DNA from 2 places in the Psychrobacillus sp. FSL H8-0483 genome. Region 1 is predicted to be linked to the other one. Evidence: a T-box and tRNA genes for the amino acid it is inferred to sense, from the RefSeq annotation. Region 1 holds a T-box; the other holds one or more tRNA genes.
The links. A T-box is a leader RNA that pairs with one kind of tRNA and senses whether it is charged. The one in region 1 lies ahead of ileS (isoleucine--tRNA ligase), so its partner is inferred to be a tRNA-Ile.
Positions count from the first base shown of each region.

Region 2: it has a tRNA-Ile gene. The T-box ahead of ileS (isoleucine--tRNA ligase) is inferred to sense a tRNA for this amino acid. The anticodon was not compared.

Region 1 is NZ_CP152052.1:1,243,921-1,259,471, forward strand. It holds gene ftsA (cell division protein FtsA) at 1-776, shown strand, start outside; gene ftsZ (cell division protein FtsZ) at 818-1,975, shown strand; gene MHB48_RS05690 (sigma-E processing peptidase SpoIIGA) at 3,450-4,292, shown strand; gene sigE (RNA polymerase sporulation sigma factor SigE) at 4,292-4,999, shown strand; gene sigG (RNA polymerase sporulation sigma factor SigG) at 5,090-5,872, shown strand; gene MHB48_RS05705 (YlmC/YmxH family sporulation protein) at 5,979-6,218, shown strand; gene MHB48_RS05710 (YggS family pyridoxal phosphate-dependent enzyme) at 6,295-6,987, shown strand; gene MHB48_RS05715 (cell division protein SepF) at 6,984-7,463, shown strand; gene MHB48_RS05720 (YggT family protein) at 7,482-7,742, shown strand; gene MHB48_RS05725 (YlmH/Sll1252 family protein) at 7,937-8,725, shown strand; gene MHB48_RS05730 (DivIVA domain-containing protein) at 8,822-9,331, shown strand; T-box leader at 9,384-9,618, shown strand; gene ileS (isoleucine--tRNA ligase) at 9,813-12,575, shown strand; gene lspA (signal peptidase II) at 13,075-13,551, shown strand; gene MHB48_RS05745 (RluA family pseudouridine synthase) at 13,551-14,477, shown strand; gene pyrR (bifunctional pyr operon transcriptional regulator/uracil phosphoribosyltransferase PyrR) at 14,693-15,235, shown strand; gene MHB48_RS05755 (solute carrier family 23 protein) at 15,264-15,551, shown strand, end outside.
Region 2 is NZ_CP152052.1:2,997,013-3,012,563, reverse strand. It holds rRNA gene MHB48_RS14525 (23S ribosomal RNA) at 1-1,290, shown strand, start outside; rRNA gene rrf (5S ribosomal RNA) at 1,413-1,528, shown strand; tRNA gene MHB48_RS14515 (tRNA-Val) at 1,575-1,650, shown strand; tRNA gene MHB48_RS14510 (tRNA-Thr) at 1,664-1,739, shown strand; tRNA gene MHB48_RS14505 (tRNA-Lys) at 1,748-1,820, shown strand; tRNA gene MHB48_RS14500 (tRNA-Leu) at 1,844-1,928, shown strand; tRNA gene MHB48_RS14495 (tRNA-Gly) at 1,946-2,020, shown strand; tRNA gene MHB48_RS14490 (tRNA-Leu) at 2,036-2,124, shown strand; tRNA gene MHB48_RS14485 (tRNA-Arg) at 2,145-2,221, shown strand; tRNA gene MHB48_RS14480 (tRNA-Pro) at 2,229-2,305, shown strand; tRNA gene MHB48_RS14475 (tRNA-Ala) at 2,321-2,396, shown strand; tRNA gene MHB48_RS14470 (tRNA-Met) at 2,425-2,498, shown strand; tRNA gene MHB48_RS14465 (tRNA-Ile) at 2,505-2,581, shown strand; tRNA gene MHB48_RS14460 (tRNA-Ser) at 2,595-2,687, shown strand; tRNA gene MHB48_RS14455 (tRNA-Met) at 2,743-2,819, shown strand; tRNA gene MHB48_RS14450 (tRNA-Asp) at 2,823-2,898, shown strand; tRNA gene MHB48_RS14445 (tRNA-Phe) at 2,921-2,996, shown strand; tRNA gene MHB48_RS14440 (tRNA-Gly) at 3,004-3,077, shown strand; tRNA gene MHB48_RS14435 (tRNA-Ile) at 3,084-3,160, shown strand; tRNA gene MHB48_RS14430 (tRNA-Asn) at 3,165-3,239, shown strand; tRNA gene MHB48_RS14425 (tRNA-Ser) at 3,243-3,333, shown strand; tRNA gene MHB48_RS14420 (tRNA-Glu) at 3,340-3,411, shown strand; tRNA gene MHB48_RS14415 (tRNA-Ser) at 3,531-3,623, shown strand; tRNA gene MHB48_RS14410 (tRNA-Met) at 3,823-3,899, shown strand; tRNA gene MHB48_RS14405 (tRNA-Asp) at 3,903-3,978, shown strand; tRNA gene MHB48_RS14400 (tRNA-Phe) at 4,001-4,076, shown strand; tRNA gene MHB48_RS14395 (tRNA-Gly) at 4,084-4,154, shown strand; tRNA gene MHB48_RS14390 (tRNA-Ser) at 4,235-4,325, shown strand; tRNA gene MHB48_RS14385 (tRNA-Glu) at 4,333-4,404, shown strand; gene MHB48_RS14380 (1,4-dihydroxy-2-naphthoate polyprenyltransferase) at 4,950-5,861, opposite strand; gene MHB48_RS14375 (isochorismate synthase) at 6,015-7,376, shown strand; gene menD (2-succinyl-5-enolpyruvyl-6-hydroxy-3-cyclohexene-1-carboxylic-acid synthase) at 7,369-9,081, shown strand; gene menH (2-succinyl-6-hydroxy-2,4-cyclohexadiene-1-carboxylate synthase) at 9,078-9,893, shown strand; gene menB (1,4-dihydroxy-2-naphthoyl-CoA synthase) at 9,893-10,711, shown strand; gene MHB48_RS14355 (o-succinylbenzoate--CoA ligase) at 10,820-12,250, shown strand; gene MHB48_RS14350 (zinc ABC transporter substrate-binding protein) at 12,270-13,256, opposite strand; gene yidD (membrane protein insertion efficiency factor YidD) at 13,360-13,593, opposite strand; gene MHB48_RS14340 (hypothetical protein) at 13,594-13,719, opposite strand; gene MHB48_RS14335 (DNA starvation/stationary phase protection protein) at 13,821-14,270, shown strand; gene MHB48_RS14330 (c-type cytochrome) at 14,381-15,313, shown strand; gene MHB48_RS14325 (putative motility protein) at 15,363-15,536, shown strand.

The DNA of each region.
Region 1 (15,551 bases):
GTGTGGAAAGAGCCGGTCTTCAGGTAAGAGAGATATATTTACAGCCTCTAGCAGGCGGTCATTTTGCTTTAACAGAAGACGAAAAAAATCATGGCACCGCTTATATTGATATTGGTGGCGGATCCACAACAATTGCTATTTTCAATGAAGGTCACTTGATTAATACTTCTGTTATTCCAGTTGGTGGAGATCATATTACAAAAGATTTATCGATCGTTTTGAAAACACCAACAGAACAAGCAGAGATGATTAAATTAAAATATGGACATGCTTTTTATGATGATGCTTCAGATGACGAACTTTTTGAGGTTCCAGTTATTGGTGCAGATATGAAAGAACAATACTCTCAACGATATATTGCGGAGATAATTGGGGTTCGTTTAGAGGAATTGTTTGAATTGATATTGGAAGATTTTTACCGTATTGGTCTCCAAGACTTGCCAGGTGGTGTTGTTATTACCGGGGGAGTATCAAAATTAGAAGGTATTGGTCAACTGGCAAGACATATTTTACAAACAAGAGTGAGATTGTATACACCAGACTATATTGGTGTTCGTGAGCCGCAATACACAACAGCGGTTGGTCTTATAAGATATGCCTATAAAGAAGATCTTTTCTATGGTAAAATTGGGAATAGCCATGCTTTATCTCAGCTTGCGCATAATGAAGTAGTTTCTAGTCCAAAAAAACAAAAACAAACACAAAATTTGACAAGTGAAAACAAAGAGAGTGCGATGACAAAAGCGAAGAAATTCTTCGACAAATTTTTTGAATGACAAACCTTTATCATAGTTGAAAGAATATAGGAGGCAATAGCATGTTAGAATTTGAAACAAACGAAGATCAATTAGCGATTATTAAAGTTATTGGAGTCGGTGGCGGCGGTAACAACGCAGTAAATCGAATGATTGAACACGGAGTTCAAGGTGTTGATTTTATAGCAGTTAATACGGATGCACAAGCTCTAAATATGTCAAAAGCCGAAGTGAAACTTCAAATTGGTGGTAAATTGACGAGAGGATTAGGAGCAGGCGCGAATCCCGAAGTTGGAAAGAAAGCAGCGGAAGAAAGCAAAGAACTAATAGAAGAAGCATTAAGAGGCGCTGATATGGTATTTGTTACTGCTGGAATGGGTGGAGGAACCGGTACTGGAGCAGCTCCTGTAATTGCTCAAATTGCCCGTGATTTAGGAGCTCTAACAGTAGGAGTAGTTACTCGTCCATTTACATTTGAAGGACGTAAACGTTCTACGCAAGCTGTAGGTGGTATCGGGATGATGAAAGAAGCGGTTGATACGCTTATCGTTATTCCAAATGATCGCTTACTTGAAATCGTAGACAAAAATACGCCAATGCTTGAAGCATTTAGAGAAGCAGATAATGTTTTACGTCAAGGGGTTCAGGGTATTTCAGATTTAATCGCTGTTCCAGGATTAATTAACCTAGACTTTGCAGATGTTAAAACGATTATGTCCAATAAAGGGGCAGCACTAATGGGAATTGGTATTTCTGCAGGTGAGAATCGTGCTGCAGAAGCTGCGAAAAAAGCAATCTCAAGTCCTCTTCTTGAAACATCTATTGATGGAGCGACAGGTGTACTTATGAATATTACAGGTGGATCCAATTTAAGTTTATTTGAAGTTCAAGAAGCTGCTGATATTGTTGCTTCTGCTTCGGATGAAGAAGTAAATATGATTTTTGGTTCAGTTATTAATGATAACTTGAAAGATGAAATAGTCGTTACTGTAATTGCAACAGGGTTTAACGAAGAAGTAATTACGCAAAAACAACCTAGAGGTACAGGATTCGGTGCTGCTAGAGCTCAACATGCTGCAACAACACCTAATCGTGAACCACGAAAAGAAGAACAACATACACAACAACCATTACACCAAGAACGTCAAACATCAAGTCATCAACAAGAAGATGCACTAGACATTCCGACGTTTTTGAGAAATCGTCAACGTAGAAACTAATCTTCATATATTAATAGAAAAGCAACCACCTTATCGGTGGTTGCTTTTTTTTGTTCAAGGCTCTGTTTAAAGATTATGTTGTTACCTGCCGAAAATCCGTCGATTTCCGCTGTCGAACTGCCTGCCACATGGATGTGGCGAATGTAGTATTTGTCCCTATAAGCCCGCTATGGGGTCTTGGCAGCCCATTTTCCAGTGGAGTATCGCGGATTTTCGTCTCAAAATAAAATGCAACAGCCTAATTTAACAGAGCCTTTATCAACGAATAATAAAGGTTCTATCCACTTATTAAAGAATAAGAAAGTAGATAATTTTCCGTTCCATAAATCCAGTGTTTTAGATATTTTGGAGAAAAAGATCGATTCAATACTACTGTTGATTTCCGTTACAGGCGGACGCTTTCCGCGGGGTGAGCGATAAGCCATCACCGCCGCTTTCGCGTTCGTTGTGATGGCTCATCTGTCTCACTCATCCCGCTGGAGTCGCCGCCTTCTACTACAATCAAGTAAATATTCAATCATCAAAGAAAGGATAACTAAAAGATAAGAGGGAGTATATACTTTTTGGGTGTATAAAGTCACTAATACTTTGAACGATATGAAAATGCAATGGATTTACACAAGGTAAGGTAGAGCGGATGGACCTGTTAGCTAGTAAGAATCTTTAAGAAGAGCATTTCTGCTAATTTTCTTCTACTGGTAAAAGAGTATATGACAAAAAAATAGTTAGCATCCATGTATAGAGGAGCACTAGAGCACCCGAAATTGTATCTACGGAGGCCCGCACGATGCGGGTCAGACAGTCGTTGCGAAATGTTCTTTTATTTTGCGACGAGCTTTGCGCAGGAGCACCATGAAGTCGCGAACTTAGACTGTCCTCCTCTGAAGCTTTATTAGTTGGAAAGCATCTTTTCCCTCATTATCCAAAAAGATCTTACCCTTATTCGTACCGTTGAAGGAGGGCGACGGACAGACAAATGCCATAAGATTACCGAGAAAAGAGAGGCTGGTCGTGACGTTAGTCACGATCAGCCTCTCTAAAAAATCAATCGGTAGTGATATAGCAATAAGTCTGTCCAAAGACCTCCGAAAACGATACAAAACAGGTTTAGTACTTAGAGGGCGCCTGCGCTTTTCTTAATCAAACAAGCAACATGTCTCCAAAAGTTGGAGGAGAACGACTTACAGAATACTGCCACAAGAATACAGAAAATAGAGTAGAGTGAAGTGAAGTGAAGTCTGTCCAAATTACTCTAGAAACGATTCAGAATAAGCTGCCCCAAAAAACTTCTATTCCAAGTGATATCCCAAAAAAATTAGGGAGGATTGCTTGGCAACTACTGAGGATGAGTAGATTTAGAAATATTATTTTTATTGTATTAATTTTTTGTCGTTTAAAAAAGTGGTTTTGGAACGTTCTTTTGACAAATTTCTTAGATAAGGGATGCTAAGATTTAGACAAAAGGAGGAGAGCCATGTACGCGGAAGTTATGATAGCAACTAATACTTTTTTCAACTATACCGTTTTAGCATTTGCAAACAGAATTGGTTGGATTGAAAATCAAAAAAGATATTTGCTACTTTCTGCTTTTACTGCTGGAGTGATAACAGTAATTTTTTCACATCATGTTATGACATTGTTTTTTACTTTCTTCCTCATGATCGGAATCGCTTTTTGGAAGAAACGTACACAAATTGTCAAAGCAATAACATTGACGTTACTCGCAAGTATTTTTGCTGGTGGTTTATTAACAGCGATTGCCCCAATGTATACAAATAGTAGTAATACATTTATGATCGTAAATTTTGCGTTAATAGCAACGGGCGGATTATATTTGCTAACGAAACATGTTCTGCATCTAAATATTGCACATTCGGATAGAGAATTACTATATTCATCTAATGTCACTTTGTTTGGAAACACAAAAGAGTTAACTCTTTTTATTGACTCCGGAAATGAATGTAAAGAGCCGCTTTCTAATGCTCCAGTCCATTTTGTAGCCGCTGAAGTGCTACAAGGTGTCCTTCCAGAATCTCTGTTTCGAGCAATCAGCAATTGGGAATTTGAAAAAAATGTAGGGTTGGATAAACTTCCAAAAGAATATGCAAGTAAATTACGTTTAATACCTATTTCTACTATACAAAAAGAAAAAGCATGGGTTATTGGTATTAAGTACGAACAATGGATTGTAAACGATCTAGTATTGCCTAAAGGATATATTGTGATGACTAGGGTAAAAGACAAATTTCCACATGGAGCGGATGGAATTTTGCATAGTTCCTCGTACTTTTATTTAAAGAAAAGGAGTGTCAAATAATGTTGTTGAACTTGTTACGCCGAGTGTATTTTTGGTTTCTTTCTCTTAGGAGAAAGGGAGTACATTATATTGGTGGCAATGAATCCCTACCCAAGCCACTCTCAAGAGAAGAAGAACGAGAAATGCTTTTATCCTTTATGGAAGGTAATGAACACGCAAGAGACGTTTTAATTGAGCGGAATTTAAGACTGGTTGTTTATATTGCAAGGAGATTTGATCAAACGAATACAAATATCGAAGATTTGATTAGTATTGGTTCTATTGGACTTATCAAGGCAGTGGAAACCTTTAATCTGGATAAAGGTATTAAGCTTGCAACATATGCATCTAGATGTATTGAGAATGAAATACTTATGCATTTGCGGAAAACAAACCGAATGAAATCGGAAGTTTCCTTTGATGAACCATTAAATTCAGATTCAGATGGAAATGAGCTCCTCTTATCCGATATATTAGGAACTAGTGAAGATTTAATCATTGAGGATGTGGAAAAAAAATTAGAGCGTCAGCATGTATTTGAAGCGATTAATCTGCTTGGAAATCGGGAAAAGTATATTATGCAATGTCGTTTTGGATTAAATGGACAGGAAGAAATGACTCAAAAAGAAGTAGCTGATCATTTAGGAATTTCCCAGTCTTATATATCTCGTTTAGAAAAGAAAATAATTTTAGATTTAAAAGAGCTGTTAAATGAACCGATAGCTTAATGGGTGAAATTGGATGCTGCTAGCTCCGAATAAACTTCAAACTCACGGACAAACTGACTTAGAACAATTAAAAAGTCCGGAGGAAGATCTATGACGAGAACAAAAGTTGAATTATGCGGCATTGATACATCTAAGCTTCCTTTACTTTCCCACGAACAAATGAAAGAAATGTTTATTCGGTTACAAGCAGGAGAAGAATCCGTAAAAGAAGAATTAGTAATGGGTAATCTAAGATTAGTTTTAAGTTTAGTTCAACGGTTTGCTTATCGAGGAGAACAAGCCGATGATTTGTTTCAGGTTGGTTGTATAGGACTTATTAAGTCCATAGAGAATTTTGATTTAAAGCATAACGTACGATTTTCTACGTATGCTGTCCCTATGATCATTGGAGAAATAAAAAGACATTTGCGTGACCATCATTCCGTACGTGTTTCGAGGTCATTAAGAGATATTGCATATAAAGCCATGAAAGCAAAAGAACAATATATAAATGACCATTTAGAAGAGCCTACACTAGAAGACTTATCGAAAATATTAGAAATTCCAGTTGAGGACATATTGCTATCATTAGATGCCATTCAAGACCCTGTTTCTCTTCAAGAACCTATTTTTAGTGATGGGGGAGATGCTATCTATATGATGGACCAATTATGTGACAATGATGTGTCAGAAGATCAATGGGTTACTTATTTTACCGTGAAAGAGAGTTTTCAAAAGTTAGATACAAGGCAAAAGAAAATCTTGACAAAAAGGATTTATTTCGGAGCTACCCAAACCGAAATAGCAATGGATCTAGGGTTATCACAGGCACAAATATCCCGTTTAGAAAAAAGTGCACTTTCCACCATCCAAAATCAATTGAATCCAAAATAATAGCTTGGTCTACGTCAATGGTCAGGCCTACACAAAAAATGCTTTTTCTGCATAGAAAAAGCGTTTTTTTCTTTTTCGTTCATATAATATAGAAAGGGGGTTAAGTATGAAATTTTCAGAGGCACAACAAAAAGAGGTCATAGAAGCAAATAGCGGTCAATTATTAGGATTTATAGTGGATGCAGAAATAGATAAAGATAGCGGACATATTATTTCATTTATTGTAGAAACAAATGGAGCTTATCCATCCATATTTAATAAAAAAAGAGAAACGAAAAAAATTGCTGTTCAAAATATAGCGATAATTGGAAAAGATGTTATTATTGTTTCAAAAAACTTAGAATAGGCATGTTTCATCATTGATAAAACGGCCTTTCATTGTTACAATAAACAAAAACAATTGATGAAAAGTTGGTTTTTAAATGACAAATGTGCAGCAAAATTTAATACTTATTCAACAAAAAATGGAAGATGCTTGTATTCGTGCTAATAGAAAAGCGGAATATGTTACAATTATTGCAGTAACGAAAGAAGTTTCCGTGGATAGAACGAAAGAAGTTATTCTTACTGGTGTAAACCATCTTGGAGAAAACAGACCAGAAGGTTTAAAGAAAAAATTAGATGCCATTTCAGTCGATGTTAAATGGCATTACATAGGGTCTTTACAAACGAGAAAAGTTAAATCGGTTATCAATGAAGTGGATTATTTACATTCATTAGATCGAATTAGTTTAGCAGAAGAAATAGAAAAAAGAGCAACTTCTATAAAAGATTGCTTTGTGCAAGTCAATGTGGCAGAAGAAGAATCAAAACATGGTCTTTCTTTTGAAGAAGTAGAAACCTTTATCGAAGAGTTAAAAAACTTTTCACGTATACGTGTCATTGGTTTGATGACGATGGCTCCAGATACGGACGATGATTCTGTCATTCGAAATGTTTTTCGTAAACTAAAAGAATTACAAGTGAAAATTGCAAATAAGCAATTACCATACGCTCCATGCAATGAGTTATCGATGGGTATGTCTGGAGACTATGAAATAGCTATTGAGGAAGGCGCTACATTTGTTAGAATTGGAACAGCATTAGTCGGCAAAGAGAAGAAGGAGGTTTTATGAGCATGAAAAACTGGGTAAAAAATTTCTTCTATTTAGACGAAGATGAAGACGCAACCGAAGCAGAACAACCAAGATCTCAACAACAAAGACCCGTGGAAAATCAATTAAGACAACAGCCAATTAAATCCTCATCAAAAGAGCGTAAATTTAATACAGCAACCAAAGAAACAAATGCACCAAATCTTGTGAGTATTCAAAATATGCAAAAATCTTCCAAAGTAATCTTAATTGAGCCACGTGTGTATGCAGAAGCTCAAGATATTTCCGAACACTTGAAAAGCAAAAAAGCAGTTATTGTCAATTTACAACGTATTGATAAAGAGCAAGGAATAAGAATAATCGACTTTTTAAGCGGAACAGTGTACGCTTTAGGTGGAGACATACAACGAATAGGGACGGATATTTTCCTTTGTGCACCAGACTCAGTAGAAGTAGCTGGCGCCATATCGGATTATTATTATAACGACCTTGATTGATAGAGGAGTAATTTAACTATGAGCTTTGTATTATATTTGTTAAGTCAAGCAGTAACTTTATATACGTATGCATTAATTGTTTATATATTGATGTCATGGGTACCAAATATACAGCAATCAACGTTTGGTCAATTTTTAGGAAGAATTTGTGAACCTTATTTAGAGCCATTCCGAAAAATCATCCCACCACTTGGAATGATTGATATTTCACCAATTGTTGCAATTTTTGTTTTACAGCTTGCAATGAAAGGTATTTGGTCACTAGCTTCATTCATTTAAACCTTCAAATTGTCGGCTAAGCGCAGACCCACACAATGTGCGAAGGTAGGCTGTAAACCTCTTTTCAACTGACATGTGTTTACAGAGCAGTTTGGAGTGACACCTATGAATGAATGAATGAATGAAGGTTTTGTCTACAGCCTCAAACTCCACTGTTGTGGGGTTTTTTACTATATTTGAGAGGGAATACTTACATGGAACATGTGCTACAGCATTTTAGAAAAGAAGAGCAGCCATTTATTGAACAAGTAGTGAGTTTGATGCGAGAAATTGAAGATCGATATGCTCCTAAGCTAACAGATTTTTTGGATCCGAGACAGCAATTTATCGTCGATTCGATCCGTAGACAATATGATGGTATCGAATCGTCAGCAGAAGGTGCTTTAGATGGTGCAGAAAGAAAAAGAGTACTTTTGTATCCTTCTTATTTTATCCCAGCTAATGATGAATTTGCGCTAACTGTTGTGGAAGTTAATTATCCTAAGAAGTTTGTTACTTTGCGTCATAAAGATGTTCTTGGTTCGATGATGTCACTTGGCATGGATAGAAGTAAATTCGGAGATATTCGTGTAGAGGATGGTGCCATTCAATTTGTCGTTGCTTCTGAAATTTTAGAGTATGTTCGAGCTAACTTTAATGGAATAGGAAAAGTGAAAGTACAAGTAGAAACAGTGGAAGATCCTTTAAACTATTTCCAACAACAGGAGGAATGGACATCGGAAAGTCTTACTGTTAGTTCATTAAGGTTAGACACAGTCATTTCATCCGTTTTTAATATTTCTCGTCAAAAATCAGCTTCACTTATTCAAAGTGGTAAAGTGAAAGTGAATTGGGTAGAGAAAGATCAAACGTCGATGGAATTACAAGAATTAGACTTACTCTCCATTCGTGGGTTAGGAAGAGTTAAATTAATGATGATTGAAGGTAGAACAAAAAAAGATAAAATTCGACTTCAAATAGGTCGATTAGAGCAAAAAAATTAAATTATCTATAATATATTAGAATTTTAGATGTATTCACTCTATGGTAAATGTATAATAGAGGAAAAGAATGATAGTACATTAAAGGAGATGAAATTGATGCCATTAACACCACTTGATATACATAACAAGGAATTCAGTAGAGGATTTAGAGGATACAGTGAAGATGAAGTAAATGAATTCCTCGATCAAATTATGAAGGACCTTGAAATCCTTATTAAAGAGAAAAAGGATCTGGAAACTAGACTGAAATCTTCAAGCGAAAAGGTAGGACATTTCACATCCATTGAAGAGACTTTACATAAGTCTATCGTTGTTGCCCAGGAAGCAGCAGAAGAAGTTAGACGCAATTCTCAAAAAGAGGCAAAACTAATTGTAAAAGAAGCAGAAAAAAATGCAGATCGAATTGTTAACGAAGCACTTACAAAGGCGAGAAGAATTGCACTTGAGATTGAGGATTTGAAGAAGCAATCGAAAGTATTCCGTAATCGCTTTAAAATGCTCATAGAAGCACAATTAGACTTGATCAATACAGACGATTGGAATCATTTAATGGAGTATGATGCAGATACAGCAGCAATAGAACGTATATCTGCAACAGAGGATTAATACATTTCTTGACTGTTTGGCTTAGTTTTCCTATAATTATTGCATATCAAATAAACATGCGAAGATAAAGACGTCTATAATAGATTTCGATTAAGCGACTTGAGGATGGTGAGAGCTCAAGCAATGAATCTTTTTTAGAATATCACTTTGGAGCAAAGACACTGAACTTTATCCTTATTTAATAGTAAGTGTCTTCGGAATATGCCCCGTTATGGCATACTAAGCGGCGATTTTTAATAAAATCGCAAGTAGGGTGGTACCGCGAGCATTAACTTCTCGTCCCTTTTTGGGATGAGGGGTTTTTTTATTTTTTTCAGTAGGGTCAAAACACCTATTGAATAAAATAAATGCCACCGGCGGATGTCACAGATTTCAAGAAGAGTTAAAAAATGTTAGCCCATTTTCGTCGCATCCATGCTACAACGACTAACTGACCTGCATTATGTAGGCAAGAGCACGATTCAAATAAGGAGGAAGAAAGATGGAGTACAAAGACACATTATTAATGCCAAAAACGGATTTCCCAATGCGAGGGAATTTACCAGTAAAAGAATTAGATATTCAAGCACAATGGGCGGAGCAAGATATTTATAAAAAAGTGCAAGAAAGAACAGCAGATCGTCCTTTCTTCGTATTACATGATGGTCCTCCATACGCAAATGGTGATATTCATATTGGTCATGCTTTAAACAAAGTATTAAAGGACATGATTGTTCGTCATAAATCCATGACAGGGTTTCATGCACCTTATGTTCCAGGTTGGGATACACATGGTTTACCAATTGAACAAGCACTAACAAACAAGGGTGTAAAACGTAAAGAAATGACATTAGCAGAATTCAGACAGCTATGTGAGGAATATGCTTATGAACAAATTAATAACCAACGCTCTCAATTTAAACGTCTAGGTGTTCGTGGTGATTGGGAGAACCCTTATGTTACACTTACTCCAGCATTTGAATCTCGTCAAATCGAAGTATTTGGAGCAATGGCTAAAAAAGGATATATCTATAAAGGGTTAAAACCAGTTTATTGGTCACCATCAAGTGAATCTGCCCTTGCAGAAGCGGAAATTGAATACCAAGACAAAAAGTCACCTTCTATTTATGTAAGTTTCGCAGTTACAGAAGGAAAAGGTGTGCTAGAAGAGGGAACGAAATTCATCATCTGGACGACAACTCCTTGGACAATTCCAGCGAACTTAGGAATAGCGCTACATCCTGAAGTAGAGTATGCAGTTGTAAGTGCAAAAGGTTCTAAGTATGTTGTAGCAAAAGAATTAGTGGAATCTGTTTCAACTGAACTTGGTTGGGAAGAATACGCAATTGAACGTACGCTAGAAGGTAAAGAGATGGACCGACTTGTTGCCAAACATCCACTTTATGATCGTGATTCACTAGTAATTCTTGGTGAACACGTAACTACTGAGTCTGGTACAGGATGTGTTCATACTGCTCCAGGGCACGGGGAAGACGATTTCTACGTAGGTAAAGCGTATGGCTTAGATGTTTTATGTCCAGTGGATGATCGTGGTGTATTGACAGCAGAAGCACCAGGATTTGAAGGTTTATTTTATGATACTGCCAATAAAGCTATTACAGAAGCTTTAGAAGAAGCGGGAGCCCTTGAAAAACTAACTTTCTTTACACACTCGTATCCACATGACTGGCGTACAAAAAAACCAGTAATTTACCGTGCAACTGCCCAGTGGTTTGCTTCAATTGAAGCATTTAGAGATGAATTATTACAAGCTATTCGTGATACAAATTTCACACCTGCTTGGGGTGAAACTCGTCTATTCAATATGATTCGTGACCGTGGAGACTGGTGTATTTCTCGTCAACGTGTATGGGGTGTTCCAATTCCTGTGTTTTATGCAGAAGATGGTGAACCAATTCTTACCGAAGAGACAATTTCACATGTATCAAAATTATTCCGTGAACATGGTTCTAATATTTGGTTCCAAAGAGAAGCGAAAGAGTTATTACCAGAAGGATTTACACATCCTAACAGTCCAAATGGTATCTTTACGAAAGAAACAGATATCATGGACGTATGGTTTGACTCAGGTTCTTCACATCAAGGTGTGTTAGAAGAGCGAGATGATTTAGTATTCCCAGCTGATTTATATTTAGAAGGCTCTGACCAATACCGTGGATGGTTTAACTCTTCATTAATTACTAGTACTGCTATGTTTGGTCATGCACCTTACAAAGGACTTTTAAGTCATGGATTTATTTTGGATGGTAATGGCCGTAAAATGAGTAAATCACTAGGGAATGTAATTGTTCCTTCTAAAGTGATGAATCAACTTGGTGCAGACATTCTTCGTTTATGGGTTGCTTCTGTTGATTACACGGCAGATGTACGTGTATCCGATGCTATCATTAAACAAGTAACAGAAGTATATCGTAAAATCCGTAATACTTTCCGTTTCCTACATGGGAATATTAGTGATTTCCATCCAGTAAATGATCGTGTAGAATTTAAAGATCTTCGCGAAGTAGATCAATATATGTACATGAAGCTGCAAGAGGTTATTAAAACAGTAAGAGCTGCTTATGAGCGCTATGATTTTGCGAGTGTTTATCATGCAGTAAATAACTTCGTTGCTGGTGAATTAAGCTCATTCTATTTAGATGTTGCAAAAGATGTTGTGTATATTTATGGAGCAGATCATAAAGATCGTCGTGCAATGCAAACAGTTATGTATGACACACTTCTTGCTTTATTAAAATTAATGACACCTATTTTGCCACATACAACAGATGAGCTTTGGGCTTATCTAGAACATGAAACAGAAGAAAGTGTACAATTAACAGATATGCCGGATGCGATAGAATATCCAGCGTTTGAAGCACTAGCACCAAAGTGGACGAAAATTATCGAATTACGTGATGATGTATTAAAAGCGTTAGAAGAAGCACGTAATGCTAAAACAATCGGTAAATCTCTGGAAGCAAAAGTTACTTTGTATGTAAAAGACGATTATAAATCATTATTTGAAACAGATGCGATTGATTTTGCTCAATTATTCATCGTTTCTAAGTTTGCATTAGGTGGAGCTCAATCGGAAGCACCAGCAAATAGCTTAGTACTGGAGCATAGTTCTGTGTTAGTGGAAAAAGCAGATGGCGAGAAATGTGAACGCTGCTGGACAATTTCTGAAACAGTCGGCTCAGATGAAAAACATGCAACATTATGTACTCGTTGTGCGGATGTTGTAGAAAATAATTATATCTAATAAAGTGAATGGGGCTGTCCAATAAGCCCATAAATTGAAGCAGGTGTAGAAAAACGAGTCTTTTTCTACACCTGTTTTTTGTATACTTTTCATAACCTACTATTTTTTGTAGGGAATTAATAGTAGTGAAAGACGGCGACTCCAGCGGGAATAGCATGAGCTGAAGGCCCCGCAGGAGCGAACAAAGGAACGAAGGCTAAGAACGCCACCTCGTGTGGCAACGCCTTCGTGACCAACATCGTGTTGGCCTGAGGAGACTGAAGTTATGCCCGCGGAAAGCGTCCGTCTGGAACGGAAATCAATACATTGGAAAATGGACCATTTCTCAGTCACTATATGACTTTAGGGACAGCCACATTTTTTTATATACATTTAATCTATATGCTCTTTTACGAATAGCATACTTTTATGGTAAACTAGTTAAGATTCTTTAAATTCATTCAGCAGAAATTTTCCATATCAGTAAAAAGTGGAGAAATTCATTATCGGAGGAATTAATGTGTGGAAATTTTACGGACTTGCAGCGTTTGTCATTGCTTTAGATCAATGGACAAAATGGCTTGTTGTTAAAAATATGACGCTAGGTGAAAATATCATTCTTTTGGATCCTTATTTAGCACTGCTTTCGCATAGAAATCGCGGAGCTGCATGGGGAATGCTACAAGGTCGAATGGGTTTGTTTGCAATCATCACGATTATTGTAATCATTGGGATTATTTATTATTTTCATAAAGAAGCTAATGGTAAACCATTGTTTCAAGTAGGTTTAATGATGCTATTAGGTGGAGCAATAGGGAATTTTATCGATCGACTTTGGAGAAAAGAAGTAGTTGATTTTGTGGATGTTTTAATACCAATTATAAACTATGATTTTCCTATTTTTAATATTGCAGATGCGGCATTAACAATAGGAGTAGTATTCATTATATTATTCATACTACAAGAAGAACGAGCAGAAAAGAAAAAGGTGAAGTAATGGAAGAGTTAACATTTGTAATAGAAAAAGAACAAGAAAAAGAGAGAATTGACAAAGCAATTGCCACATTTGAGACGGAATGGTCACGCACACAAATCCAAAACTTTATAAAAGATGGACATGTGTTAGTGAATAATGAAGCACCAAAAACGAACTATAAAGTGAAAGAAGGAGACGTTATTGTTGTATCTCCTCCTGCAGCAATTCCACTAGACATCGTTGCTGAAAACTTGAATTTAGAAATCGTTTATGAGGACGAGGATGTAGTGGTAGTGTACAAACCACGTGGAATGGTTGTTCATCCTGCACCTGGTCACACGAGCGGGACACTTGTAAATGGGTTAATGTATCAAATAAAAGACTTATCAGGCATAAATGGAGTTTTACGTCCTGGAATCGTTCATCGTATCGATAAAGATACAACCGGACTATTAATGGTCGCAAAAAATGATGTTGCACATGTATCTTTAGTCGATCAACTGGTGAAGAAAACAGTAACTCGTAAATACACTGCACTTGTACATGGGCATATTGCACATGATAAAGGAACAATTGACGCTCCTATTGGTCGGGATAAAAAAGAACGACAAAGCATGGCAGTTGTTGATAATGGAAAACATGCAGTGACTCATTTCCGTGTATTGGAACGATTCGATAAGTTTACGTTAGTGGAGTGTCAGCTTGAAACAGGAAGAACGCATCAAATTCGCGTCCACATGAAGTATATTGGTTATCCTTTAGCTGGAGATCCGAAATACGGTCCGAAGAAAACAATCGACTTTGATGGCCAAGTTCTACATGCGGGAGTATTAGGGTTTATTCAACCGAAAACTGGCGAGTATTTAGAGTTTTCTTCTCCACTTCCAGAGGAATTCACAAATCTGTTACAAGATTTAAAAAAACAATCATTGATTAAAGAAGACTAGTGTATTATAATGATTGAAGAAAAGTAAATCAGCAAACACAATTGAATAGTATCACCTTTAATAACAGTCCAGAGAGGCTGAGAAGGTACATGTGAAAGTGACTCACTATCAATCCGCGGATTTTTAGGGTTCACCCTATTTTATTACACACATACAACCTCTTGGGCATCTCTAGCTCAAGAGGTTTTTTATATTTCCGGAAGGAGGAAGTCAAAATGACGGTAGAAAAAGCAAGTATATTAGACGAACAATCAATAAACCGAGCACTTACTCGAATTGCACATGAGATTATCGAACGAAATAAAGGTATTGATGAGTGTATATTAGTGGGAATTAAAACTAGGGGAGCTTTTTTAGCAAAGAGATTGGCAGATAGAATTGAACGAATTGAAGGAAAAGCAATAAAAACAGGTGAACTCGATATTACATTATACAGAGATGACTTATCCTTAAAAAATGAATCAAATGAGCCGTTAGTTCAGCAAGTAGATATTACACATGATGTAACAGATAAAAAAGTAATCTTGGTAGATGACGTTTTGTATACAGGTAGAACGGTTCGAGCAGCAATGGACGCGGTAATGGATTTAGGAAGACCTGCGCAAATTCAATTGGCAGTATTAATAGATCGAGGACATCGAGAGCTACCTATTCGAGCGGATTATGTTGGAAAAAATATTCCTACATCAAGTAGTGAACGAATTGTAGTAAAAGTTACAGAAACAGATGATATAGATGCTGTAACAATTTTTGAATAATAATCTAGATAAAAAGGTGGGGACCTTCATGTCGAATGCGATATTAGATGTAAATGAAAAGCCAACAGGTGGGCAATTGATCACGTTAAGTTTTCAGCATATGTTCGCGATGTTCGGATCAACGATTTTAGTACCGCAGTTAGTTGGATTAAGCCCTGCGATTGCTTTACTTACGAGTGGAATTGCTACAATAATCTTTTTATTAGTAACGAGATTCCAAGTACCAGCTTATTTAGGTTCATCATTCGCCTTTATTACACCGATTCTTATTGCAACTAATTATGGTGAAAGCCCTGGTAATGCAATGATAGGTGCG
Region 2 (15,551 bases), 1.8 Mb from region 1:
GGTGCCCGTACCGCAAACCGACACAGGTAGTCGAGGAGAGAATCCTAAGGTGAGCGAGAGAACTCTCGTTAAGGAACTCGGCAAAATGACCCCGTAACTTCGGGAGAAGGGGTGCTCTTTTGGGTGAATAGCCTAGAAGAGCCGCAGTGAATAGGCCCAGGCGACTGTTTAGCAAAAACACAGGTCTCTGCAAAACCGTAAGGTGAAGTATAGGGGCTGACGCCTGCCCGGTGCTGGAAGGTTAAGAGGAGTGCTTAGCGCAAGCGAAGGTGCGAATTGAAGCCCCAGTAAACGGCGGCCGTAACTATAACGGTCCTAAGGTAGCGAAATTCCTTGTCGGGTAAGTTCCGACCCGCACGAAAGGCGTAACGATCTGGGCACTGTCTCAACGAGAGACTCGGTGAAATTATAGTACCTGTGAAGATGCAGGTTACCCGCGACAGGACGGAAAGACCCCGTGGAGCTTTACTATAGCTTGATATTGAATTTTGGTGCAACTTGTACAGGATAGGCAGGAGCCTTAGAGCCCGGAGCGCCAGCTTCGGAGGAGGCGTCGGTGGGATACTGCCCTGGTTGTATTGAAATTCTAACCCATACCCGTAACCCGGGTAGGAGACAGTGTCAGGCGGGTAGTTTGACTGGGGCGGTCGCCTCCTAAAGTGTAACGGAGGCGCCCAAAGGTTCCCTCAGAATGGTTGGAAATCATTCGAAGAGTGTAAAGGCAGAAGGGAGCTTGACTGCGAGACCTACAAGTCGAGCAGGGTCGAAAGACGGGCTTAGTGATCCGGTGGTTCCGCATGGAAGGGCCATCGCTCAACGGATAAAAGCTACCCCGGGGATAACAGGCTTATCTCCCCCAAGAGTCCACATCGACGGGGAGGTTTGGCACCTCGATGTCGGCTCATCGCATCCTGGGGCTGTAGTCGGTCCCAAGGGTTGGGCTGTTCGCCCATTAAAGCGGTACGCGAGCTGGGTTCAGAACGTCGTGAGACAGTTCGGTCCCTATCCGTCGTGGGCGTAGGAAATTTGAGAGGAGCTGTCCTTAGTACGAGAGGACCGGGATGGACACACCGCTGGTGTACCAGTTGTTCTGCCAAGAGCATCGCTGGGTAGCTATGTGTGGACGGGATAAGTGCTGAAAGCATCTAAGCACGAAGCCCCCCTCAAGATGAGATTTCCCATTACGCAAGTAAGTAAGATCCCTCAAAGACGATGAGGTAGATAGGTTCGGGGTGGAAGCGTGGCGACACGTGCAGCTGACGAATACTAATCGATCGAGGACTTAACCAAAATAGAATTTACAGAATTCAATGTCTTTTATCCAGTTTTGAAAGAATAATTTTTTTAAAAAAACACTTGTAATTTTCTACACAGTTGTTATAATAAAACTTGTCTTTCATTAATTATTCAAGTCTAGTGATGATGGCGAAGAGGTCACACCCGTTCCCATACCGAACACGGAAGTTAAGCTCTTCAGCGCCAATGGTAGTTGGGGGTTTCCCCCTGCAAGAGTAGGACGTCGCTGGGCTTGCGATAAGTACATAATAGTAACTTGTTATGAATTATATTACCCAGGAGGATTAGCTCAGCTGGGAGAGCATCTGCCTTACAAGCAGAGGGTCGGCGGTTCGAGCCCGTCATCCTCCACCATATATTTACTCCTGCCGGAGTAGCTCAACTGGTAGAGCAACTGACTTGTAATCAGTAGGTTGAGGGTTCAAGTCCTTTCTCCGGCACCATTTTTTTCGAGCCATTAGCTCAGTTGGTAGAGCATCTGACTTTTAATCAGAGGGTCGTAGGTTCGAATCCTACATGGCTCATCACTTTTAAGTGAATTATGTATGCGGGTGTGGCGGAACTGGCAGACGCACTAGACTTAGGATCTAGCGCCGCAAGGCGTGGGGGTTCGACTCCCTTCACCCGCACCATTTAATTTAATAACCGAGCGGAAGTAGTTCAGTGGTAGAACACCACCTTGCCAAGGTGGGGGTCGCGAGTTCGAACCTCGTCTTCCGCTCCAAAGATTCATTTAAGTGCCGGGGTGGCGGAACTGGCAGACGCACAGGACTTAAAATCCTGCGGTAGGTGACTACCGTACCGGTTCGATTCCGGTCCTCGGCACCATTTTTTAAAAAAGAATTTAAGCGCCCGTAGCTCAATTGGATAGAGCGTCTGACTACGGATCAGAAGGTTGTGGGTTCGACTCCTGCCGGGCGCGCCATATATATCGGGAAGTAGCTCAGCTTGGTAGAGCACTTGGTTTGGGACCAAGGGGTCGCAGGTTCGAATCCTGTCTTCCCGACCAGTTATTATTACATTTGGGGCCTTAGCTCAGCTGGGAGAGCGCCTGCCTTGCACGCAGGAGGTCAGCGGTTCGATCCCGCTAGGCTCCACCAAATAATATTAAATTATAAAAAATATCATGGCGGCGTAGCTCAGCTGGCTAGAGCATTCGGTTCATACCCGAAAGGTCGTGGGTTCGACTCCCTCTGCCGCCATCTTAAGGACCTTTAGCTCAGTTGGTTAGAGCAGACGGCTCATAACCGTCCGGTCGCAGGTTCGAGTCCTGCAAGGTCCACCAACACAATAATTACGGAGGAATACCCAAGTCTGGCTGAAGGGATCGGTCTTGAAAACCGACAGGCGGGTCATACCGCGCGGGGGTTCGAATCCCTCTTCCTCCTCCATTTTAACTTGTTGTTAGTGGGATTAAGAAAAAGATTGTCTTAATAATAATATTGTCGCGGGGTGGAGCAGTTCGGTAGCTCGTCGGGCTCATAACCCGAAGGTCACAGGTTCAAATCCTGTCCCCGCAACCAAATGGTCCCGTGGTGTAGCGGTTAACATGCCTGCCTGTCACGCAGGAGATCGCCGGTTCGATCCCGGTCGGGACCGCCATTTTTTTAAAAAATACATATGTGGCTCAGTAGCTCAGTCGGTAGAGCAAAGGACTGAAAATCCTTGTGTCGGCGGTTCGATTCCGTCCTGAGCCACCATAGTAATGCGGGTGTAGTTTAGTGGTAAAACCTCAGCCTTCCAAGCTGATGATGAGAGTTCGATTCTCTTCACCCGCTCCAAATAATGGGCCTATAGCTCAGCTGGTTAGAGCGCACGCCTGATAAGCGTGAGGTCGATGGTTCGAGTCCATTTAGGCCCACCATTATTCCGAAGTAGCTCAGTGGTAGAGCAATCGACTGTTAATCGATTGGTCGTAGGTTCGAGTCCTACCTTCGGAGCCATATGGGGAAGTACTCAAGTGGCTGAAGAGGCGCCCCTGCTAAGGGTGTAGGTCGGGCAACCGGCGCGAGGGTTCAAATCCCTCCTTCTCCGCCATATGTTGGCCCCTTGGTCAAGCGGTTAAGACACCGCCCTTTCACGGCGGTAACACGGGTTCGAATCCCGTAGGGGTCATATTTTTAAGTGGAAAGTAATCACTTGCTTGATTACTTTTTTACTTCCAAATAGCTAGTATGGCTAATGGATTTTATTTATAGATTTAGGTCATACAGCTATTATAAACACAATAATACGGAGGAATACCCAAGTCTGGCTGAAGGGATCGGTCTTGAAAACCGACAGGCGGGTCATACCGCGCGGGGGTTCGAATCCCTCTTCCTCCTCCATTTACAACTTATTGTTTGTTGATGAAACACTTAAAAAATAGTTTAGTATATTCATTTTGAAATAACACTAAATATTATTGTCGCGGGTGGAGCAAATCGTCAAACGAAGATGACGATTAACACCGATGCAGGCAAAGCCGAAGCAGGTGTCCAACTTTCTTCGAGCGTAGTAAAACTTAAACTGCAAGTATAATATTGTCGCGGGGTGGAGCAGTTCGGTAGCTCGTCGGGCTCATAACCCGAAGGTCACAGGTTCAAATCCTGTCCCCGCAACCAAATGGTCCCGTGGTGTAGCGGTTAACATGCCTGCCTGTCACGCAGGAGATCGCCGGTTCGATCCCGGTCGGGACCGCCATTTTTTAAAAAAATACATATGTGGCTCAGTAGCTCAGTCGGTAGAGCAAAGGACTGAAAATCCTTGTGTCGGCGGTTCGATTCCGTCCTGAGCCACCATAATAATGCGGGTGTAGTTTAGTGGTAAAACCTCAGCCTTCCAAGCTGATGATGAGAGTTCGATTCTCTTCACCCGCTTAAATTAATTGGTCTATGCACAGTTAGTTAGAGTGCACGCTTCATAAGTGTGAGGCCAAGGATTCCATTTCGAATCATATGGGGAAGTACTCAAGTGGCTGAAGAGGCGCCCCTGCTAAGGGTGTAGGTCGGGTAACCGGCGCGAGGGTTCAAATCCCTCCTTCTCCGCCATATATTTGGCCCCTTGGTCAAGCGGTTAAGACACCGCCCTTTCACGGCGGTAACACGGGTTCGAATCCCGTAGGGGTCATCATTTTAAAGAAAAAGATAATCATTCATTTGATTATCTTTTTTTTTGTAGAAAAGTATGGATGTTTATTTACTATCTTTCTTCAGTAGTTGATTTCTTTTTAACTTACTCTACTTGGAAAAACTTTTTTTGTGGAGGAAAGAAAGATATGAAATAACAGCACGAACTCTATTAATTCACCATTTAAGAAGGAAATTTAATAATTATTCCACCAGTAAATGTCTTAATGAATGCACTGATTAACAAGGCGATTGCAGTACCAGCCTTGAAATGATGTATTCGTGATAATAAATGGAGCAAGTGAGGTCAGTAGAAAGCGTGCTAGCCCTATTAAATACGAAAACCTTCCCTAAGCTTAAAATGACTATAACCCGAAGTAGATTTGTCTTACATATAAATTGTCGCTGTTAAACTACATTGTTGTTATTTGGTTGAATTCGCATGCTTTACGGCCGTATCGACAAGCCTTCTCGACTGCGCGGATTCTACCGCAAAATAAAAATGCTAGGAAGGTATATACCTTCCTAGCATTTTTAGTGTTCTTCTTAGATGAAGTACCCTATAAGTAAGCCTATTCCAAGTAAGAAAACAAAAATAGTATTTGTGAGGGCAGTATCTTTCATTGCAAGCCCGACCTCTAGAGGGTTTTCTTTTTCTTTAAATAGTTTTATTGCATGCATTGGTTTTTTTATACTTAACAGTACGAGTAAAGCAAATGGAGTAACAACTTGCATCAAGACTAAACCTACAATCCAAAGGTAGGAAATGATAAAGAAGGAAGCCAAAACCTTAATGGCATTTTTTCTTCCGACAAGAATTGCCATAGTTTTTCTGCCACCTTCCTTATCTTCCACTAAATCTCGAATATTGTTAGAAAGCATGATAGCTGCTACAAGCAATGCACTTGGTATGGAGATTAAAATGGCTGAGTAAGGGATTGTACCAACTTGAATGAATGTTGATATAAGAACAATTAACATTCCCATGACTACACCACTAAATAGCTCCCCAAACGGAGTATATGCTATCGGGTATGGTCCACCTGTATATAAATATCCTATTAGCATACTAACCGCTCCTACAACTAGTAACATCCAGGAAGACTCGTAGCAAATATAGATACCTAGTAATGCTGCAACTCCGTATAGTAATAATGCTAATTGCATGACTGTTTTCGGTTTAACGCCGTTTCGAACGATTGCACCGCCAATACCGACCGACTCTTCACTGTCTAGACCGCGAGCAAAGTCGTAGTATTCATTAAACATATTTGTAGCAGCCTGGATAAGCAAACAAGCAAATAACATAGCTAAAAATAATAGCCAGTTAATATTGGTGTCGTAAAGAGCAATCATTGTTCCTAAAAATACGGGAGCAAATGAAGCCGTTAATGTATGAGGTCTTGTTAATTTCCACCAAATCCGCCAACCCTTATCGGCTTGAAGTTCATGTGACATAGGTTTTTTCTCTCCTTTAAAAGAATCAACCTCAATTTTAGCACATATTTGTTGCTAAATGTGTGCCGAAAAGTGTAGAAAGAGGTATGATTAAAGGTAGAGTATTTTAATAGATAAATTAATCAGCAAGTTATATTTACGGAGGTCATATTTATGCCGAAAACCACCGGTCAAATGAAAACAACATTACGTTTTTATACAGAAACAATAGAAGTATCTAGATTGTCCGCACATGCATTTTTTGAGGCGGGGGACGAATCTTATAAAGGAAAACGTTTTTTCTGGCAAAATAAAGAGAAGACTTTTACTTTAGTTGGATTAGGACATGCTCATATTTTCTCGAATGAATTAGAAGATACACGATATAGTGACATTGCAACTAAATGGAAAAAGATATGTCAAACCTCGTTAAAAGAGAAAGTGGATGTATCGCCAATCCTTTTTGGGGGCTTTTCCTTTGATCCAAAAAATAAGATTGCTTCTGAATGGGATACATTTCCTTCTAGTTTTTTTGTTGTATCAACATTTCAGCTGGTGATCAAAAATGAACAAGCTTATGTAAGTATTCATTATATTACAGATGAAGAAGAGAGTTCAGAAGCATTTGAACGATTACGTATGGAACGTGATGCCTTAATACACACTGCACAAGTAAAAGAACTTAAGGTCCATGCAAAACCTAGTTTAATCGGAAGAGAAGATCGATTGAAAGATGAATATTTGCAAGCGGTGGAAGAAGTTACGAGTCAAATTCGAAACAATGTAGTAAATAAAGTAGTAATTGGCCGATCGTTAAAGCTGACGTTCGATGATACATTTGCTTCCTCAACAGCTATTTATAATGCATCAATGGAGCAACCAGAAAGTTATTTATTTGGGTTAGAAAAAGATGATAAAATCTTTTTTGGTGCAACACCAGAGCGATTAGTAAAAGTAGAAAATGGACATGTTCAATCAGCAGGTCTTGCTGGTTCTGTTAGACGCGGAAAAAATTCCATGGAAGATAAAGAACTTGGGGATACTCTACTTTCCGATCGTAAAAACTTAGGGGAACATCAATTTGTAGTGGATATGATACGGAAAGTATTTAACCAATATTGCGAAGATGTAAAAATTCCATCTAGACCAAAACTAATGAAAGTAAGAGATATTCAGCATTTATTTACTCCTATTGAAGGGAAAATAAAAAAAGAAGCTTCCTTGTTTGAGTTTGTAGAATCTTTGCATCCTACACCTGCACTAGGTGGAGAACCTCGGAGAGAGGCAGTAGCTATTATTAGAGAATCGGAACAGATGAATCGTGGGTATTACGCAGCACCAATTGGTTGGATTAATGCAGAAGGCGACGGAGAATTTGCAGTTGGAATTCGCTCTGCATTACTAGAAAATCAACATGCTTATTTGTTTGCGGGCGGAGGAATAGTTGCGGAATCCTCCTCGTTAGAGGAATTTGAAGAAACAAGAGTGAAGTTTCGACCAATGCTCCGAACACTTGGAGGAAATATGAATGAATAATATGGAGTATTTGACGTCTTATGTCAATCAATTTGTAGAAACAATAAAAAGAACAGGTGTAGAAGATGTGGTCATATGTCCAGGCTCTAGATCTACACCATTAGCATATGCATTTGCAAAAAGCGAAGGTTTTCAATTTTATCGTCAAATTGATGAACGTTCAGCTGGTTTTTTCGCATTAGGAATAGCAAAAGCAAAAAAAACGCCAGTTGTTTTATTGTGTACATCGGGAACAGCTGCCGCCAATTTCTTTCCTGCTATAGTGGAAGCTTATTATGCGCGGGTTCCATTACTTGTTGTTACAGCTGATCGCCCACATGAGTTACGTGAAGTAGGAGCACCTCAAGCGATTGATCAAATCCATCTGTTTGGAAAACATGTAAAGTGGTCTGTCGATTTTCCAATTCCGGAGGATAATGAAGAAAGTTTACCTTTTATAGAACGTCATATCCATCGTGCTGTTTCTACATCAATTGCTTCCCCTATGGGTCCAGTTCATATTAATGTGCCATTTCGAGAGCCCCTACTTATCAATATGGATCAGCACCATTCTGCATTACAAGTTAGTAAGGTGGAAATGGGGCAGCTTATACCAGGGGAAGAGTTTATTCATTGGTATAAGGGTATATTGCAAAAAGAAGAGAAGGGTTTATTTATAGTTGGTGATTCACTTCATACAACGGAAGGTTTTTGGGAATTTGTTAAGACGGTTCAATGGCCGGTATTGGCAGATCCATTATCAAATTTACGTAGCTCCGTTCCGGAAGATTGTATGCATTTATGTATTGATCAATATGATGCGCTGTTAAAAGAGAGTTCATTTAAAGAAAGTGTTGTTCCGGATGTTGTCGTTCGATTTGGAGCACAGCCAGTTTCAAAACCGCTCACACAATTTTTAAAAGCATGTAAACCAACCGTGTTTATAGCAGTAGATGAAAGTCCGATTTTCCGTGATTCTCTTCATATTGTGACGCATCATGTTCAAGTAGGAGCAACATCTTTATGGATTCCAATCCAAGATAAGCAAACTTCTATTTACTTAGAAAATTGGTCGAAAGCGAATGAAATTGCTACGACACATATCCAAGCTTATTTAGAAATGGAAGAGGATGAAGGGGCACTTGCAGGTACATTATTCGAATCGTTACCAAACGGTGCGGATTTATTTGCAAGTAGTAGCATGCCAATTCGCGATGTAGATACATTTTTCAATAAAACATCCAAAGATATTCAAATATATGCAAATAGAGGAACAAACGGAATAGATGGGGTTGTTTCAACTGCATTGGGTGTACAAGCAGCTACCGGTCGTCAAAGTTTTTTACTTATTGGTGATTTAGCTTTTGTACATGATGTGAATGGTCTAATCGTAAGTAGATTCCAGCAAACTAATATAACCATTGTTGTGATGAATAATGATGGGGGAGGTATCTTCTCTTATTTACCTCAATCTACTGAGAAAAATTATTTTGAGCATTTATTCGGAACTCCAACAGGTCTTGAATTTTCGCATATTGCAGCTATGTACGATGCTCAATATGATGCGGTTCATACAAAAGAAGCATTTAAACATGCTTTGAATCAGACGAAAACAAAAGATGTGCGTATTATAGAAGTGTTTACGAATAGGCAAGTAAATACGGAAACGCATCGAAAACTATGGTCTGCCATTTCTAAGGAGTTAGACTCGATTTGGAGAGCATGAATGTAAATGTTCATAATATAAATATGCATATAAAAAGATATAATATTGGAGCAAAAGAAAAAGTTATATTTCTTCATGGGTTTACTGGATCTAGTGATACATGGAACGAAGTAATAACGTATCTTCCTGCAACAGTGGAAGTGCTAACAGTTGATCTAGTCGGACATGGGCAATCATCTAAGCCGGAGCTGATTAAACCATATACTACGGAAGAACAAATAGAAGCGCTACATGAATTATTACTACAACTGAAGTGGAGTAATTTTACACTTATAGGCTACTCTATGGGAGGTAGATTAGCGCTCGCCTATGCTACTAAATATCCCGTGGACAAGTTAATTTTGGAGAGTAGTTCTCCAGGTCTAGCAAGTGAAGATGAGCGAGTAAAAAGAAAGCGTGCAGATGAGTTGCTTGCAGAAAGAATTACAAACGATGGAATTGTCTCTTTTGTAGATTTTTGGGAAGGTATTCCTTTGTTTCATTCACAAAAAAGCTTATCACTCGAAAAACAGCAAAAAATACGAGCAGAAAGACTTGCGGGATCCGAAGTTGGGTTCTCCAATAGTTTGAGAGGCTTTAGTACAGGCGTGCAACCTTCTTATTGGGACAAGCTAGTGAATATCAAGAATCCAACGATTTTAATTACTGGAGAGTTAGACCAAAAATTTTATGACATAGCAAAAGAAATGCAAAAACTATTACCAAATTGTCATCATAAGCAAGTTAATGATGTGGGACATGCAATTCATGTGGAAAATGCCGAATTGTTTGCTACAATAGTAAAGGATATAATTTTGAAGGAGGATGAATGATGACTCGTGAATGGACAACATTACGTACATATGAAGACATTAAGTATGAGTTTTATAATGGTATTGCAAAAGTAACGATTAACCGTCCAGAAGTGCGAAATGCATTTCGACCAAAAACAGTGATGGAGCTAATTGATGCTTTCTCTCGTGCTCGCGATGATCAATCGATCGGAGCAATTATTTTAACTGGTGAAGGTGAGCATGCATTCTGTTCAGGTGGGGATCAAAAAGTACGTGGACATGGTGGTTATGTAGGGGAAGATGAAATTCCTCGTTTAAACGTATTAGATTTACAAAGATTGATCCGTGTTATTCCTAAGCCTGTTGTGGCGATGGTAGCTGGCTATGCAATTGGTGGCGGACATGTTCTTCACGTTGTTTGTGATTTAACCATTGCTGCGGACAATGCAAAATTTGGACAAACAGGTCCTAAAGTTGGTTCGTTTGATGCTGGATATGGTTCTGGTTATTTAGCACGTATTGTTGGACATAAAAAAGCGCGTGAAATTTGGTTCTTATGTCGCCAATACGATGCACAGCAAGCACTTGATATGGGCTTAGTAAATACAGTGGTTCCATACGCACAATTAGAAGACGAAACGGTTCAATGGTGTGAGGAAATGCTAGAGATGAGCCCAACTGCACTTCGTTTCTTAAAAGCAGCGATGAATGCGGATACAGACGGATTGGCTGGTCTTCAACAAATGGCTGGAGATGCTACACTTCTTTATTACACAACTGAAGAAGCAAAAGAAGGCCGCGACGCATTTAAAGAAAAACGTAAACCTGATTTCGGTCAATTCCCACGTTTTCCGTGATTTAGCACGATGCAAAATCTGAAAGCAAATATGCCAAGGCAATTTGATATTAATGAAGCTGTCCTTCTTTAGGGCAGCTTCTTTTTCTAAAGGAGATAATGGTATCCAATGTATCCTAATCTATTATTGAAACGTGCAAGTTTAACACCCAATCGAATTGCCTTACGCTTTTATGAGAAAGAATGGACATTTGCGCAAGTTTATACAGAAGCGAATGTATTTGCAGAAAAGCTTCGAACAAAAGGCATTTTACCAGGAATGAGAGTTGCTATTTTAGCATCATCCAATCCTCAGCTAGTGGTTGTATTACATGGTTGCATCCAGCTTGGTTGTGAGTTAGTGATGCTAAATGAAAGACTGACAGAGGGAGAGCTGAGCTATCAATTGCAAGATAGTAATGCTGATTATTTATTAGTAGATTCTTTTGAAATAAGAAATTTAGCATACCCAAAAAGGCTTTCTTTTGAAGATGTACATCTTGCTGAACAAACTGCTTTTGAAATGGAAAAAGAGTGGCCAAAAGATCGTACCATTACGATCATGTATACGTCAGGAACGACAGGTAATCCGAAAGGTGTTCGACAATCACTTGAAAATCATGTGATGAGTGCGTCTGGTTCTGCACTAAATTTAGGTGTACAGCCACATGATTGCTGGTTATGTACAATGCCGTTATTTCATATTAGTGGCTTTTCCATTTTAATGCGTTCTGTGCTATACGGAATGACTGTCCATCTTCATACAAAGTTTGATGCAGAAAAAGTTGTAGAGGACATTTTAAGTGGTACTGTCACGGGAATGTCCGTCGTTGCAGTAACACTTGAAAGAATTATTACAGTACTTGAAACGAAAAATCTATCCTTCCCAAATACATTTAAATCCATGCTCGTTGGTGGAGGACCGGTTCCATTAAATTATTTAGAGAGAGCAATTAAACGAAATATTCCAGTGTTACAAACATACGGAATGACGGAAACTTCCTCCCAAACCACGACACTATCCAGCGAAGATGCTATTCGGAAATTAGGTTCTGCAGGTAAACCGCTATTTTTTGCCGATGTGCGTATTGATGGGGAAGAAAATATCGGAGAAATTTGTATTAAAGGGCCTCATGTGACAACAGGGTATATTGGTGCTTCTGAACTAAGAAATCCATTAGTTGATGGTTGGCTCCATACAGGAGATATGGGGTATATAGATGGGGAAGGTTATTTATTTGTTTTGGATCGTCGTTCTGACTTAATTATTTCTGGTGGTGAGAATATATATCCAGCAGAAGTAGAGCAAGCATTAGTTAAACATCCAGCGGTGCAAGAAGCAGGTGTTGCTGGAAGGTCGGATGACAAGTGGGGGCAAGTACCTGTAGCATTTGTTGTTTTAAAGAAAGATACTGGGGAAGAGGAATTGAAAGCTTTTATGAAGACACAAATTGCTTCTTATAAACAACCTGTTGCTTATTATTTTGTGGAGCAGCTTCCTAGAAATGCATCGAACAAATTGATGAGAAGAGAATTTTTCAAACATATAAAAGACACTTAGAGTTCTAAGTGTCTTTGTGTCATTTTAATACAGTTTCTAATGTTTCAAGATTTTTATTCATTAGAGTAAAATACGTTTCCTCATTAGTAATATCTTCTTGTGAAAGCACGCCCAAGTTATGAAGAACTAAGCTTTTCGCGCCAACCTCTTGTTGAATCACTTCTGTTAGTTTAGAAGATACATTTTGTTCAAATAAAATGTACTCTATATTTTTTTCTTTTGCTAAATCAATAATTTTTGTTAATTCTTTTTGAGAGGGTTCATCTTGCGAATTAAGACCTGCCACCGCTACTTGCTCTAACCCATACGTATTAGCGATGTAACCAAAAGCGGCATGTGATACGAAGAATGTCTTATTAGTCGCATTATGGGCCATTTCTTCAAAGTTAGCATCTAGTTGTTGAAGTTCAGCGATTAAAGATTGGTAGTTTTTTTCAAACGTCTCTTTTTGATCTGGAGCAGCCTCTATAAGAGAGTTTTTAATAGACAAAGCAAGGCTTTGACTAATTTTCGGAGACATCCATACATGTGGATCTATTTTGCCATGGTCGTGTCCATCGTGACTGCTGTCCTGATGTTCTTCCGTTGCTTCATCATGCATCTCTTCTTCGCCTTCATGCTCATCATGGGAACTTGCTTCTAATTGATCATCCGAAACTTCATCAATCGTAGCAATCATTTTCACTTGTTCATCCGCTAATGTTTTTTTAGCATTTTCCACAAATCCTTCAAGTCCCAATCCTATGTAGAAAAATAAATCTGCATCTGCTAATGCAATCATATCTTTTTGAGTTGGCTCAAATGTATGTTCATTTGCTCCAGCAGGATAGATAGAAGATACAGTTACCTCTTCACCACCTATACGCTCTGCAAAATATTGTAAAGGGTATACGGTTGTATAAATTTGGAGATCATTTTCTTCTTCATTTATAGATTCTTCTTTATTTCCACAAGCCGCAAGGAATATTAAAAAGAATATTAAGCACACTAAAGTAACACGTTTCATATAAACTCACCTTTCTAAATAGTAATGATTACGTTTTAAAAACAGAGAACTATATTAGCTTACAGTAGTTTGTGTAAAAAGGCAAGAAAAAATAGCCTTTGATTTATTTTTTCTTCAAAGGCCATTCTTCTGGGACTGGATCTACTCCACCTTCATGAAATGGATGGCATTTAGATATTCTTCTAACGGTTAAATAACTTCCTTTAAGTGCACCATGTTTTTGAACAGCTTCCACCCCGTAATGGGAGCATGTAGGATAAAAGCGGCAGCTGGGAGGGGACAAAGGAGAAATAAACTTCTGATAAAAGCGAAAAATACTTATAATAATATGCTTCATTTATATATCCAGGTCCTTAGGTTTCGGGTCAATTTTCGCTGGTTTTTCATTCATTGCCAATTTATATAAAAATGTAAAGCCAAAAATACTCAGTAATATTGCAGCGCCTAAAATCCAAAATACCATATTGCTTCACTCCAGTATAAGTTTCATTATGTTTATTGTATGAAATTAAAAGGAATATGAAAAGTGAAAGCAACTATTATTCGAGGGAGAGTGACAACTTTATGTCGACAGCATTAAATAATGAATTAAACAAGCAAGTGGCAACATGGTCCGTTATGTATACAAAGTTGCACAATTTTCATTGGTATGTGAAAGGATCATCTTTCTTTACCTTACATGCAAAATTTGAAGAACTTTATAATGAAGCGACGTTAAATATGGATGAAATTGCGGAGCGCTTATTAACTTTAGGAGCAAATCCAGTAGCAACCTTACAAGAACACTTAGAGCTTTCCGAAGTTAAGGAAGCGAACAATAAAGAAACTGCAGATAAAATGGTTGAAATAGTCGTAAAAGACTTTGATCTAATTATGAAATCACTTAAAAAAGGGATGGATGAGGCTGCAAAAGATGAAGATGATATGACGGAAGATTTGTTAAATGCAATTTATCAAAAGATAGAAAAACATCAGTGGATGCTAAATGCATTTTTAGGTGATTCAAACAAATAAGTCAAAAGACCAACAATTAATGTAATTGTTGGTCTATTTGTGATATAAGTCACATCTGAGTACACTCTCTTTTGTTATGCTTGAATTAAGCAATGAAAGGAGAGATAAGCATGAATAACGGAATAGGAATTGCATTGGGGTTATTGTTTATAGGAACAATCATAGGAGCTGTGATGCTAACAGACAAAATGAGCGTAGAAATACCCGAACAGCAAGTAGCATCCTCAAACGGTGAATCTAGCAAAGAGGTTCTTGCTTATAACCCACCAAGTATGGAAGACGTACCAGAAGGCCCATTGGGGGAAGCTATTACTTATGGTTACGACTTGGTGAATGAAACATATTCTGTGGCAGATCCTTATGTAGGAAATAATTTATCATGTACAAGTTGTCATGCAGGAGCTGGATTAGATCAAAATTCATCTTCACTCGTTGGAGTCACAGCTGTTTATCCACAATATATAGAACGCTCAGGAAAAATTGTGACAATAGAAGATCGTATTAATGGGTGTATGGTAAGAAGTATGAATGGAGAAAAATTTGAGGCAAATAGCGAAGAGTTAAAAGCAATGGTAGCATATTTTACTTATATTTCAGAAGGAATTCCAGTTGGAGCCGATATCCCATGGAGAAATACAAATTCTATGGATGACGTGCCCACTCCAAGTGTTTCAAGTGGAGAAGAGCTATATCAGCAATCATGCATAGCTTGTCATGCTGGAGACGGAGCTGGGACTGGTCCAAATACTGGCCCTGCTTTATGGGGTGATAATTCTTTCAATGATGGAGCGGGACTTGCACGTATTTCAAAAATGGCAGGGTATATAAAAAATAATATGCCAGCTGGTGGAGAAGGTACATTAACAGATCAAGATTCTGCAGATTTAGCAGCTTATATATTATCTCAGGATCGACCAGAATGGAAAAATCATGATAAAGATTGGCCGAATGGTAGTAAACCGAAAGATATAATGAACAAAGAACTTCGTGAAAAAGTGAAAGATGGAACAGTTAACTGGGACGAAGTATTATCTAAGAATTAATAAATTGTTAGATTAGCCGATAATATGCATGTAAGAAGGAGGAATGACTATGGACATTAATTCCATTATGTCTTCTCAGTTAATGCAGCTACAACAAACTGTTCAAATGAGTGTGTTGCAAAACGCACTAAATATGGAAACGGTTGCTGCAGTACAACTTTTAGAAGATATGCCTCAAGCATCGCATCCTTATAAAGGATCGGTTGTAGACGTTCAAGCTTAATTGTAAAAAAAGTAT